DNA from 3 places in the Bacillus sp. AK124 genome. Region 3 is predicted to be linked to each of the others. Evidence: riboswitches for the same ligand, from Rfam matches in the RefSeq annotation. Region 3 holds a riboswitch; each other region holds the start of a gene.
The links. Region 3 has a riboswitch for thiamine pyrophosphate ahead of tenA (thiaminase II). Riboswitches for the same ligand answer to the same signal wherever they lie in the genome.
Positions count from the first base shown of each region.

Region 1: it holds a riboswitch for thiamine pyrophosphate, as region 3 does, so the genes downstream of both, thiC (phosphomethylpyrimidine synthase ThiC) here and tenA (thiaminase II) in region 3, are expected to answer to the same signal.
Region 2: it holds a riboswitch for thiamine pyrophosphate, as region 3 does, so the genes downstream of both, tenA (thiaminase II) here and tenA (thiaminase II) in region 3, are expected to answer to the same signal.

Region 1 is NZ_CP096378.1:3,328,017-3,332,231, forward strand. It holds gene M1E06_RS16795 (ABC transporter ATP-binding protein) at 1-507, opposite strand, end outside; gene thiC (phosphomethylpyrimidine synthase ThiC) at 709-2,484, opposite strand; TPP riboswitch at 2,633-2,741, opposite strand; gene aroD (type I 3-dehydroquinate dehydratase) at 2,836-3,600, opposite strand; gene M1E06_RS16810 (TetR/AcrR family transcriptional regulator) at 3,728-4,215, opposite strand, start outside.
Region 2 is NZ_CP096378.1:2,982,257-2,986,471, reverse strand. It holds gene M1E06_RS15075 (monovalent cation:proton antiporter family protein) at 1-1,842, shown strand, start outside; TPP riboswitch at 1,902-2,010, shown strand; gene tenA (thiaminase II) at 2,094-2,795, shown strand; gene tenI (thiazole tautomerase TenI) at 2,770-3,381, shown strand; gene thiO (glycine oxidase ThiO) at 3,365-4,215, shown strand, end outside.
Region 3 is NZ_CP096378.1:167,777-171,991, forward strand. It holds gene aceA (isocitrate lyase) at 1-1,217, shown strand, start outside; gene M1E06_RS00810 (hypothetical protein) at 1,268-1,426, opposite strand; TPP riboswitch at 1,631-1,735, shown strand; gene tenA (thiaminase II) at 1,850-2,536, shown strand; gene M1E06_RS00820 (ECF transporter S component) at 2,533-3,132, shown strand; gene M1E06_RS00825 (ABC transporter ATP-binding protein) at 3,107-4,215, shown strand, end outside.

The sequences.
Region 1 (4,215 bases), 1.2 Mb from region 3:
GAGATGCTTTCTCGTAAAGGCGTCCAAGGCGCCGAAGGGTTCATCAAGCAGCAAAATCTCAGGCTCCCTGAGCAAAGCCCTGGCAATCGCGACCCGCTGCGACATACCTCCGGACAGCTCGCGTGGATACTGTTTCTCCGCGCCTTTCAGCCGCACCGTTTCAATCAATTCATCGACTTTTTTTCGCACCGCCGGTTCTTTCAGGCTTAAATCTGCGGCGATATTTTGCTCGACCGTCAGCCATGGAAAAAGCCGATGCTCCTGAAAGATGAAACCTTGCTGAATCCCCGGGCCCTTGATTTCTCTTCCGTTCATGCTGATTCGCCCTTCATAATTCCCGTCAAGACCGGCAGCGATTTTTAAGAGCGTGCTTTTCCCGCATCCGCTTGGACCGATGACAGTCAGAAATTCGCCGTTTTCGACCGTCAGTTTCACGTCTTGAAGCACGCTTGTTTTAAGGCTGCCGTTTCCAAATGCTTTTTCTTTTACACGAATTGATAAAGACATCTTGTTCCCCTTTCTTTTCTAAACTGAAAATAAAAAACTCTTATCCCAATTGAGATAAGAGCCTTCGGTTGACCGATCAGCGCTGATGGAATTTTCCGAAATATTAAACAACATACTAATTCATATTATTCCGACCTGTCAACCCCATATTATAAAAAAACAGATGAAAGGTTCCCCTTTCATCTGCAGTATTGCCCGTTTTTAACTGTAAATGCTGCCGCCTGCTTTTTTAAATTCCTTCGCCTTCTCTTCCAATCCTTTTTGAATAGCCTTTTGTTCATCAAGGTCGTTTTCCTTGGCATAGTCGCGAATATCCTGGGAAATTCTCATACTGCAAAATTTAGGCCCGCACATTGAACAAAAGTGTGCCGTTTTGGCGCCTTCCGCCGGAAGGGTTTCATCATGGTATTCAAGCGCTCTTTCCGGATCGAGCGACAAATTGAACTGGTCCCGCCAGCGGAATTCAAAGCGCGCCTTGGAAAGCGCGTCATCGCGGATTTGCGCGCCGGGGTGCCCTTTGGCAAGGTCAGCCGCATGGGCCGCGATTTTGTATGTTATGACGCCTTCGCGGACATCGTCTTTGTTCGGCAGTCCCAAATGCTCCTTCGGCGTCACATAGCAAAGCATGGCCGTGCCGTACCAGCCGATCATCGCCGCTCCGATTGCCGATGTAATATGATCGTAGCCCGGTGCAATATCGGTCGTCAGCGGGCCGAGCGTGTAAAACGGCGCCTCTTTGCAAATTTCCATCTGCTTGTCGACATTCTCTTTAATTTTATGCATCGGCACGTGTCCCGGTCCTTCGATCATCACTTGAACATCATGCTTCCAGGCGATTTCCGTCAGCTCGCCGAGCGTCTCCAATTCGGCAAATTGGGCCTCATCATTCGCATCCGCAATCGAGCCGGGCCGAAGGCCGTCCCCGAGCGAAAATGCGATATCGTATGTTTTCATAATCTCGCAAATCTCTTCAAAATGAGTGTACAGAAAGCTTTCCTCATGATGAGCCAAACACCATTGCGCCATAATTGCCCCGCCGCGGGATACGACTCCAGTGACGCGCTTTGCCGTCAGCGGCACATACCGAAGAAGGACGCCGGCATGAATCGTAAAATAATCAACGCCTTGCTCAGCCTGCTCGATTAATGTATCGCGGTAAATCTCCCAAGTGAGATCTTCCGCGACGCCGTTTACTTTTTCAAGCGCCTGATAAATTGGCACAGTCCCTACAGGAACTGGACAATTGCGGATGATCCACTCCCTCGTTGTATGAATATCTTTACCTGTGGACAAGTCCATCATCGTATCGGCGCCCCAGCGGATGGCCCATGTCATTTTTTCTACTTCTTCTTCAATCGAAGAGGTGACAGCGGAATTGCCGATGTTGGCATTGATTTTCACGTGGAAGTTGCGGCCGATAATCATCGGTTCGCTTTCCGGATGGTTGATATTTGACGGAATAATCGCCCGTCCGCTTGCCACTTCATCACGAACAAATTCGGGAGATACATGCTCTCGGATCGCGATAAATTCCATCTCGGGCGTAATGATCCCCTTTCTTGCATAATGCAGCTGGGTGACATTTTGACTTTTTTTTGCGCGCAGCGGTTTTCGTTTCAACCCTGGATAGCTGTTGCTCGCTTTCTCTTTGCTTTTATAGCCGTTATCCTCCGGTCTGATTTCTCTGCCTTCATATTCTTCGGTATCGCCGCGCTCCCTGATCCAGGTCGCCCGCAAAGGTTTCAGCCCCTTAAGAATATCAACCTCTGCATTCGCGTCCGTATAGGGACCGCTCGTGTCGTAGACGCGGACAGGCTGATTTTCTTCGGCGCCAAATGAACCCGTCGTCGGACTTAGCGAAATTTCTCTCATCGGCACTTGAATGTCAGGTCGCGCCCCTTCGACATACACTTTGCGGCTCCCTGAAAAACTTGACATAATCGAGATGTTTTTTTGCTGTACTGACTCCTGTTTCATGTAAAAATCCTTCCCCTCTAAAAAATTGATCAGGACGAAACTCCGGAACAGCACCAGCACAAAAAAACCAGGCTCATATGATGAACCTGGTTTTACAGTCAGTAAAATCACTGGAAGACAGACGGACCATACCCATTCTCCATCTTCTCCCGAATCCTTTTTACTTCCCCACGCTGGTACGAACCAGATCAGGTCCAAAGGGTTAAGAAACACATGTTTCTCTCTCAGCCCGCAGTCGGGCACCCCTAGTAAAGCTATTCAATTCATTTTTTATCGTAACACACCGATTTGGCAAGTGAAAAGGATGGAAAAATATATGAATCTTTTTCACTATAGCGGCACACCCAATTATTATAAATTGCGATGAAGCACATCAAGTATATGTTTCAAATCCGTCGCCTCAATTTGGCCAGGTGCGGATGCTTTTTTCGCTGCGCCGAACGTCACGGCCGAGCCAAATACCTCTCCGGCGAGCCGGCTGATCAAGCCTTTTCCGGCCATCGACATCGTGATAATCGGCCGCTTCGCATACCGCTCATGCATCATATGAGTCGCCTCAAGCAACACCAGCACATCTGCCGGTGTTTCAGGCATCACCGCGATCTTAGGGAAATCGGCGCCAAGATCCTGGGCTTTTCGGAGACGGGAAACGATCTCTTCCGCTCTCGGCGTCTTCCCGAAATCGTGGTTGGATATAATGACAAAGACATGCTGCATATGAGCCGATTGAACTAGTTTTTCCACATGATGCTCTTCATTGAACAGCTCGACATCAATCACATCTGCCAGCCCTGTTTTGACTACGGCATGATTCAAGGAAAAGTAAAATTCCTTACTGACTTCTTTTTCGCCGCCTTCCTCCGCGCTGCGAAATGTAAATATCAACGGGATATCCTTTAAGATCTCCCGGATGTCAGCCAATACCTTTTTCACTTTGTCAACGTCTTCGACATCCTCAAAAAAATCCGCCCGCCATTCGGCAAGATCCGGATTAATCGATAGAAGAAAAGCAGCTTCTTCTTTCAATTGTTCATGCGTTTTTCCGATGAGCGGCACGCAAATTTTCGGGGCTCCTTCTCCGATGGCCACCCCTCTGATCTTCACCGTATTCAACAACGGCCTCACTCCTGTTCTCTATATTACAAGGGTCTTTGCATTAACGGTACCGAAGATTGGCCGTAAGCACAAGCAGAAATTAAGAAAGAAGGCTAAACACTTAAAGCACTTATATACCAACATGAGATCACCTTTCGATAGCTTGCTTGTTTAAAAATGAATCTACTATTCCTTGCAGAATATGACTCATTTCTTCAGGAGTTTCCTTCCGGCCTCTCTCAAACCATTTTGAAAGGATGTTCCAAAAGCCCCCTGCGCTGAATGAAAGCCCGTACTCCAAGTCGATTTTGCTTTTAAAATGAAAGGTTTCTTCTTTAAATTTTTTATGAAGATCCGGTAGAAGTTCATTATATTTCTCAACAATCAAATAAAACAAATGGTTCTGATGAAGGGCTTGTAAAAAATCGGCATGTCGGCTCCAAAAGTTGAAGTATGCATGTCCAAGACTGGATAAGTCAATATGTTTTTCCTGAACAATGTAATTGGAATACTCACTGCAAAGCTGCTCAAAATAGCGGTCTAATATATCTTTTTTTGAATGGAAATGCCGATAAAATGTTCTTCTGTCAAGCTGCGCTTTTTCCGCTATCTCTGTAATGGTGATGTCTGAAAAGC
Region 2 (4,215 bases), 1.5 Mb from region 3:
GAGCACACATCTGTCTCATCTTTAGTTGTCGTACTGATTATCGCATTTTTAACGCCCATCCTGCTGCACCGTTTCAGGTTAAGCATACCGGTGGTTGTCGCTGAAATTATCATGGGTCTTATTATCGGAAAAAGCGGGTTCGATCTGGTCGCCCAGCACGATACATGGCTCGAAACTTTATCGATGCTCGGATTTATCTTTTTAATGTTTTTAAGCGGGCTTGAAATCGATTTTTCCGCATTTGAAAAAGGAAAGAAAAAGCAGCTGCTTCCAAGCGGAAAGGAAGCGCCGAATACATTTAAAACGGCTTCGGTCATCTTTATTGCCGTCTTTATTTTATCGCTCGGCCTTTCTTACAGCTTTGTCATGGCAGGATTTATTGACAACGCCTTTTTAATGACGCTGATCATTTCGACAATTTCGCTCGGGGTTGTCGTTCCGACGCTGAAAGAAGAGCGTCTCATGAAGACAAATATCGGCCAGATTATTTTGCTTGTCGCCGTCATTGCCGATCTTGTCACGATGATTCTGCTTGCAGTGTTCGCCTCAATCTACGGGGACGAAAACAGCAATATGTGGCTGCTGATGATCTTATTTGCCGCCGGCGTCGTTTTATACCTGTTCGGAAGGATATTTAAAAAGCGGCCTTTTGTCGAAGTGCTGTCAAAAGGAACGATCCAGATCGGCACAAGGGCGATATTTACGCTGATCATCGTACTTGTGGCGCTGTCCGAGTCGCTCGGTGCAGAAAACATACTTGGCGCGTTTTTGGCCGGGGTGCTTGTTTCGCTGCTTTCGCCGAACAAGGAGCTCGTTCAGCAGCTCGATTCATTCGGATACGGATTCCTCATCCCGATCTTCTTTGTGATGACAGGCGTCAAATTGGACATTTGGTCACTGTTTGGCAATCCGAAAATTTTAGTGATGATCCCGCTTCTGTTTGTGGCTCTGTTAATCAGCAAAGTCGTTCCGGTGCTGTTTTTGAAAAAGTGGTATGACATGAAAACCGTGCTGGCTTCCGGTTTTCTCCTGACTTCCACGCTTTCTTTGGTGATCGCGGCGACAACGATCGGCGAGCGCATCGGCGTGATTGACGCGCAGATGTCCGGCGCGCTGATTCTGGTCGCTGTCATTACATGCATCATCACACCGACCGGCTTTAAAAAATTAATGCCGAAAACGGAAAGCGAAAAAGAGAAAAAGACGATCACCTTTATCGGCGCAAATCAAATGACGCTGCCAGTCACGCTCGAACTTTCTCCGGAAGATTATCACGTCAGAATCCTGCATGTCCGGCAGGAAAAAAAGGAAGAAAATCTGGCGGACCCGGTGTTTGATGTTGAAGTTTTGCCTGATTATGAATACGAGACGCTTCAATCATTCGGCGTTTTCCAAACGGATATACTCGTCGTGGCCACTGGCAGCGAAGAGCGCAATACAGGGATCGCACTTTTTGCGAAGGAGCAGAAAGTCGCGAGAATTATCGCCAGCGCAGATTCTCCAGACGCCGAATCCAGACTGAAAGATAACGGAATTGATACATTCTCTATTCTGCTTTCTACAAAAACGCTGCTGCGCGCGCTTATCGAGGCGCCTGGCGTTATGAAACTCCTGACGAACCAGGATGCGTCGCTGTATCAGATCAATATGAGCAATGAGCGATTTGACGGTGTTCTGTTAAGGGAGTTTCCGTTTACGGGAGATGTTATCTTCGTCCGAATTTTCCGCGGGGTGGACAGCATCGTGCCCCACGGGGATACAAGGCTGCAATTGGGTGACAGGCTGATCGCCACCGGTTCGCGCGAATATATTGCGGAATTGAGAAAAACGCTTGGAGACTGATGCTTGACCATTTTGCAATTCGTGATAAGATAAAAGTATAAACTGAATGAACAAGAAATGTTTTCCACTAGGGGAGTCCTTGATAAGGGCTGAGATAAAAGTGTGACTTTTAGACCCTCATAACCTGAACAGGTTCAAACCTGCGTAGGGAAGTGGCACGGTATTTGAGTATGTATTTATGCAAATTCCAAACCACTTTCCTTGCGGGAAAGTGGTTTTTTTATGTTCAGAATCGAAGGAGGAGCCTCGAAATGAAGTTTTCAGAAGAATGCCGAAACAGCGCTGCAAAATGGTGGGAAGGCAGTTTTGTCCATCCGTTTATTCAAGGGATTGGAGACGGCACACTTCCGGTTGATCGATTTAAATACTATGTCATGCAGGATTCCTACTATTTGACCCACTTTGCCAAAGTCCAATCCTTTGGTGCGGCATATGCTCGCGATTTATATACGACAAGCCGGATGGCTGAACACGCGAAAGGCACATATGAAGCCGAGATGTCGCTCCATAGGAAATTCACCGATCTATTGGGAATCACAAAGGAAGAACTGGAGTCGTTTCAGCCGTCGCCGACAGCGTATGCGTACACATCGCATATGTACCGTTCTGTCGTGAGCGGCAGTTTTGCGGAAATACTGGCCGCTTTGCTTCCTTGCTATTGGCTCTATTATGACGTCGGTGAGACGTTAAAAACGTGCAGGCCTGACAGCGCGGTTTATCAGGAATGGATCGCGACATACGGAGGCGACTGGTTTAAAGAACTTGTGACAGAACAGATCAACCGCTTCGATGAGCTGGCTGAAAACGCCGATGAGAAAACGCGCGCGAAGATGAAGGAGAACTTCGTCATCTCCAGCTTCTACGAATACAGCTTCTGGGATATGGCCTACCAAAAAGAAAGCTGGTCAAAAAGCGGGGTGGATCAGCTTGCATCTGCACGCGATCACCGATGACAAGCACTCTGTGGAAGAGCTTGCTGCAAAAATCATCTCGATTCAAAATGCCGTTGACTTTATCCATATCAGGGAAAGATCAAAAAAAGTAAGTGAAATATCAAGTTTAATCGACCGCCTTGCCGAAGAAGGGGTTGATAAGCGGAAACTGATCATCAACGACAGGGTGGATATCGCTTTGTTTCATCACATTCACCGGGTTCAGCTGCCTTCACACGGCTTTTCCGTCAAAAGTGTGAGGAGCCGTTTTCCGCATTTGAAAATCGGAAAGTCCGTCCATTCGCCAGAAGAAGCGGTTCAGGCTGAAACTGAAGGTGCAGATTATGTGCTGTTCGGCCACATTTTTGAAACGGACTGTAAAAAGGGCCGGAAAGGAAGAGGAGCTCTCAGTCTGGCTGAAGTGAAGGCGGCTGTCCGCATTCCGGTCATTGCGATCGGGGGTATTACCGAACAACGACTGGCGGAAGTCAAAATGGCAGACGGCATCGCCGTGATGTCGGGGATCTTTTCTCATGACAGACCGGATGAGGCGGCCGCGCGGCTTGCCTGTCTCGCGAAGGGAGATTCATATGAGAAAGCGCTATGATACGATCGTGATCGGCGGAGGCATCATCGGGACATCCATCGCTTACCATCTTGCGAAAGCGGGGAAAAAAACGGCCGTGTTTGAAAGCGGAGAAGTCGGCAAAAAAGCGACGAGCGCGGCGGCGGGCATGCTCGGCGCCCATGCGGAATGCGATAAACCCGGTACCTTTTTCGAATTTGCCAGAGCCAGCCAAAAAGCCTATCAGCGGCTGACGGGCGAATTGAAAGACTTAAGCGGCATCGATATCAGAAAGCATGACGGAGGGATATTAAAGCTGGCATTTTCAGAAAGCGACCGCGAACACCTGATGCAAATGGCTGCACTGGATTCAGTGGAATGGCTTGAAGCCGCTGAAGTATATGAGCTGGAACCGCATGCCGGAAAAGGGATTCTCGGCGCTAATTTCATTCGGGACGACATCCATGTCGAACCGGCCGCAGTGTGCAGGGCATTTGCCAGGGGGGCCCGGATTCTCGGTGCCGAGGTCTTCGAGTTTACCCCCGTTTTATCGATCGAATCTGAAGCGGGGGCCGTCCGCGTCACTGCTGCTTCATGCACCGCGGAGGCGGAGCACGTTGTCATTGCAAGCGGTGTGTGGAGCGGTGCTTTCTTTAAACAGATCGGCATAGACAAAAGCTTTTATCCTGTCAAAGGGGAGTGCCTGTCTGTGTGGAATGACGGCATCCCTTTGACGAGGACGCTTTACCATGATCATTGCTACATCGTTCCGCGCCATAGCGGAAAGCTTGTCGTCGGCGCGACAATGAAGCCCGGGGATTGGAATGAACAGCCGGAACTTGGCGGAATCGAGGAGTTGATCCGAAAGGCCAAGTC
Region 3 (4,215 bases):
GGATCACAAGGCCGTATCAGGCGGCTGACGTTATTCGGCTGAGAGGCACGCTTGAGATTGAATACACGATTGCAAGGCGCGGCGCCGAAAAGCTGTGGAAGCTTCTCCACACAGAGGACTTCGTGCCGGCGCTGGGCGCTTTGACCGGAAATCAAGCCATGCAGCAAGTAAAAGCCGGATTGAAAGCGATTTATTTAAGCGGTTGGCAGGTGGCGGCCGATGCCAATTTGTCAGGGAGCATGTATCCTGACCAAAGCCTTTATCCGGCAAACAGCGTGCCGGAAGTCGTCAAAAAAATCAACCGTACGCTGCAGCGCGCCGATCAAATTCACCATATGGAAGGAAAAGAAGACATCGATTGGTTTGCTCCGATTGTGGCCGACGCTGAAGCGGGCTTCGGCGGACAGCTGAATGTGTTCGAGCTGATGAAAGGTATGATTGAAGCCGGCGCCGCGGGAGTTCACTTTGAAGACCAGTTGTCGTCTGAGAAAAAGTGCGGGCATTTGGGCGGGAAAGTGCTGCTTCCGACGCAAACGGCGGTGCGTAATTTGATTGCCGCGCGCCTCGCCGCAGACGTGATGGGAGTCCCGACCATTCTTATTGCCCGTACGGACGCGAATGCGGCCGACCTGATCACAAGCGACGTCGATTCATATGATGCGCCGTTTTTGACGGGAGAGCGAACAGCGGAAGGGTTCTTCAAAACAAAGCCGGGTCTTGATCAGGCGATTGCGAGAGGTTTGGCGTATGCGCCGTATGCCGATTTGATCTGGTGTGAAACGTCTGAGCCGAATATTGAAGAAGCCCACCGGTTTGCACAGGCGATCCATGAAAAATTCCCGGGCAAACTGCTCGCCTACAACTGCTCCCCTTCGTTCAACTGGAAGGCCAAACTGGATGACAACACCATCTTGAACTTCCAGAAACAGCTCAGTGAAATGGGCTATAAATTTCAATTTGTCACACTGGCAGGCTTCCACGCCTTAAACCACGGCATGTTTGAATTGGCCCGTCAATATAAGCACCGCGGAATGGCGGCGTATTCTGATCTGCAGCAGGCCGAGTTTGCCAGCGAAGTCCACGGCTATACGGCGACAAGGCATCAGCGCGAAGTCGGAACGAGCTACTTTGATGAAGTCGCCCAGGTTGTGACAGGCGGGACTTCATCAACCACTGCACTGAAGGGATCGACTGAAGCGGAACAATTTCAATCCTAAAAACGTAAAAAGCCGCCCGTCATTGGGCGGCTTGCTTGTTGTCTATCAAGTTAGCAATTGACATCATTGGAAGGGGCGGTAAAAGGGTTTTCCCTAATAACAGTCAGTGTCTGATGATTCTTGTTGTTTCTTTTGGCCGGCCGGTTGTCTTTGCTGAAAGAATAGAACAAATACACAGCCATTGTCAAAATCAAGATAAACATCATCATAAATATCCCCTCCAAATTTTTTTGTCTTCACTATATTAGACGAACAAGCCCGCAAAAGGTTTCAGAAAATTAACATTTTTCCATAAATATTTTTACCCGCTGCATCTTCTGTATGAAACCCGGCGGTTTTATACAAGAATAAAACTGAAAAACTCAGGTTGACATCATAATCATTGATGTGTAGAGTAAAAGTTAATGTAATAGGAAGTCCACTAGGGGAGCCGTAAGCCGGCTGAGACAAGTAGCGATCTTGGACCCTTTGAACCTGATCTAGTTCATACTAGCGTAGGGAAGTGGAGCCGGTGTCTTTATGATTTCATCATACAAAGGCCGCTCCATTTTGGGGCGGCTTTTTTGCGTATAAAGCGGCTCGCTCCCCCCTGTGCCTTCCTTATAAAACCGATTGCTGAGGAGGCTATCTACATGAGTTTTTCTGCAGAACTTCGCCGCGAGGCAGACCCTATTTTTGAAGCCATTTTTGAGCATCCGTTTGTATTGGGACTGGCGTCCGGCAAGCTGAAAAAGGAGCAGCTTATTCATTATGTGAAGCAAGATTACGAGTATTTGAACGCTTTTATTCAAATCTACGGAATTGCAATTTCCAAGTGTCAAAACCGGAAAGACATGGAGATGTTTCATGAGCAGATTTCATTTGTATTAAACAGCGAAGTGCACCCGCACAACAACCTGTGCCGGGCCGCGGGGGTGGAGTATGAATCTCTGCAGGGCTATCCGCTTGCGCCTTCTGCCCATCATTATATCCGCCATATGCTGACGGCGGCGCACGAAGGCACGCTGGGAGAGATATTAGCCGTCTTGCTGCCTTGTCCGTGGACATATTGGGAGATCGGAAAAAAACTGATGATGGACGTTCAGCCTGACCCGTCGCATCCATTTTATGACTGGATCTGTTTTTACGGAGACCGAACCGATTCAATCACGACGAAGTTTTGCGCCCGCCTGGATGAATGGGCCGAAACAGCGGGCAAGGCTGAAAAAGAAAAAATGAAGGAGCTTTTTTTGCAAAGTTGTCAGCTTGAATACGGCTTTTGGGAGATGGCTTATACAGTTGAAGATTGGCCTGTGGAAATGGAGGCGGTGAGACGATGAATTGGAACATGAAAGAAGTCGTGATGGCAGTGATCTTGTCCGTTGCATGCGGCGTCATTTACTTAGGATGGTCCACCTTGTGGATCCCTGTTTCAGCTATTGTCGGGCCTGTCGGAGCGAACTTTATGTTCGGCATTTGGGTGATCGCCAGCCCGATTGTCGCTTATATCATCCGTAAACCGGGTGCGGCGCTGATTGCCGAGACGGCAGCTGCGGCGGTCGAACTGCTGACCGGAAGCCACTTTGGACTGTCAGCATTATTAATCGGTGTGTTCCAGGGAGCCGGTGCGGAAATCGCTTTTGCGATCTTTCGCTATAAGCGTTACAACTTGTTTACCCTTATGCTTTCCGGTGCGCTTGCCGCGGTCGGAAGCATGACATACAGCCTGATGGCGAACGGTTTTGCCTACTATACGACGCAAACGCTGATCATGACGCTTATCATCCAAATCATCAGCGGCATTGTACTCGGCGGCTGGCTGGCAAAAGCCGTTGTCGAAGCGCTTGCGAAAACGGGCGTCCTGAATCAGTATGAGATCATGAAGGAACAGCGGAAGAAGGATGATGCCGATGCGTTCATTTCTCGGATGCAGTAACCTTTCCGTCCTGTCGATTGGGCAGGGAGAGAAAGTGCTGATACTCGGTCCGAGCGGAAGCGGCAAATCGACACTGTTGTCCGTGCTTTCCGGCATCATTCCTGAACATGTCGAAGCTGAGGTCAGCGGAGAGGTCAATCGCAGAAAGAGCGCCGGCGTTATGTTTCAGGATCCGGATTCGCAGTTCTGCATGCTTCATGTTGATGAGGAAATCGCTTTTAGCCTAGAAAACCGGTCTGTCTCCCCAAAAGATATGGACGGCATCATCTCGGAGCTGATGGAGCAAGTCGGATTAAAGATAGATAAGAAAACGCCGATCGAAACCTTGTCAGGCGGTATGAAGCAGAGACTGGCATTAGCGTGCCTGCTCGCTCTGGAGCCTGAAGTGCTGTTTTTTGACGAGCCGACGGCGCAGCTGGACCCGGCCAGCCGGAAAGACATCTTTGCCTTGCTTCGTAACGTTTCACGAAAAAGCGGACAGACGATGGTGTTCGTCGAACACGTGCTGGACGGCTGTATCGAGTGGATGGACCGCGTCATTCTTTTCAATGGAAAGGGACAGATCATCGCTGACGGAAAGCCGGAAGAAATCGTGAAACATTTTCAGCCGGAGATGAAAGCGGCGGGCATCTGGCAGCCGAAACTGTACCCTGCGGTATGGGAAGATGTCATCACACAAGATGATCATCCGCTCGCCGTCAAGCTCTCTTCTACATTGAAAATGAAAGAGGAGGAGGCGAAAAACAGGCCTACAGCTGACAGAGACATATTGATCCGCGCAGACGACGCGGCGATCGGCTATCGGAAAAAGATCGTTGCCGACGGCATCACCCTTGAGATTCCAAGGGGAGAATGGATTTCGGTCATCGGCGAGAACGGGAGCGGAAAGAGTACGTTTTTAAAAAGTCTGATCAGGCTTGAAGCCGTCAAAAAAGGGCGCCTTTATCTTGAGGATCGGGAGCTGAAGAAATGGTCCGACCGTACGCTCTATGAGAAGGCCGGCTTTGTTTTTCAAAATCCCGAGCTTCAATTTATTCGGGACACGGTGTTTGACGAGATCGCGTTCGGGGCGAGGCAGCGGGG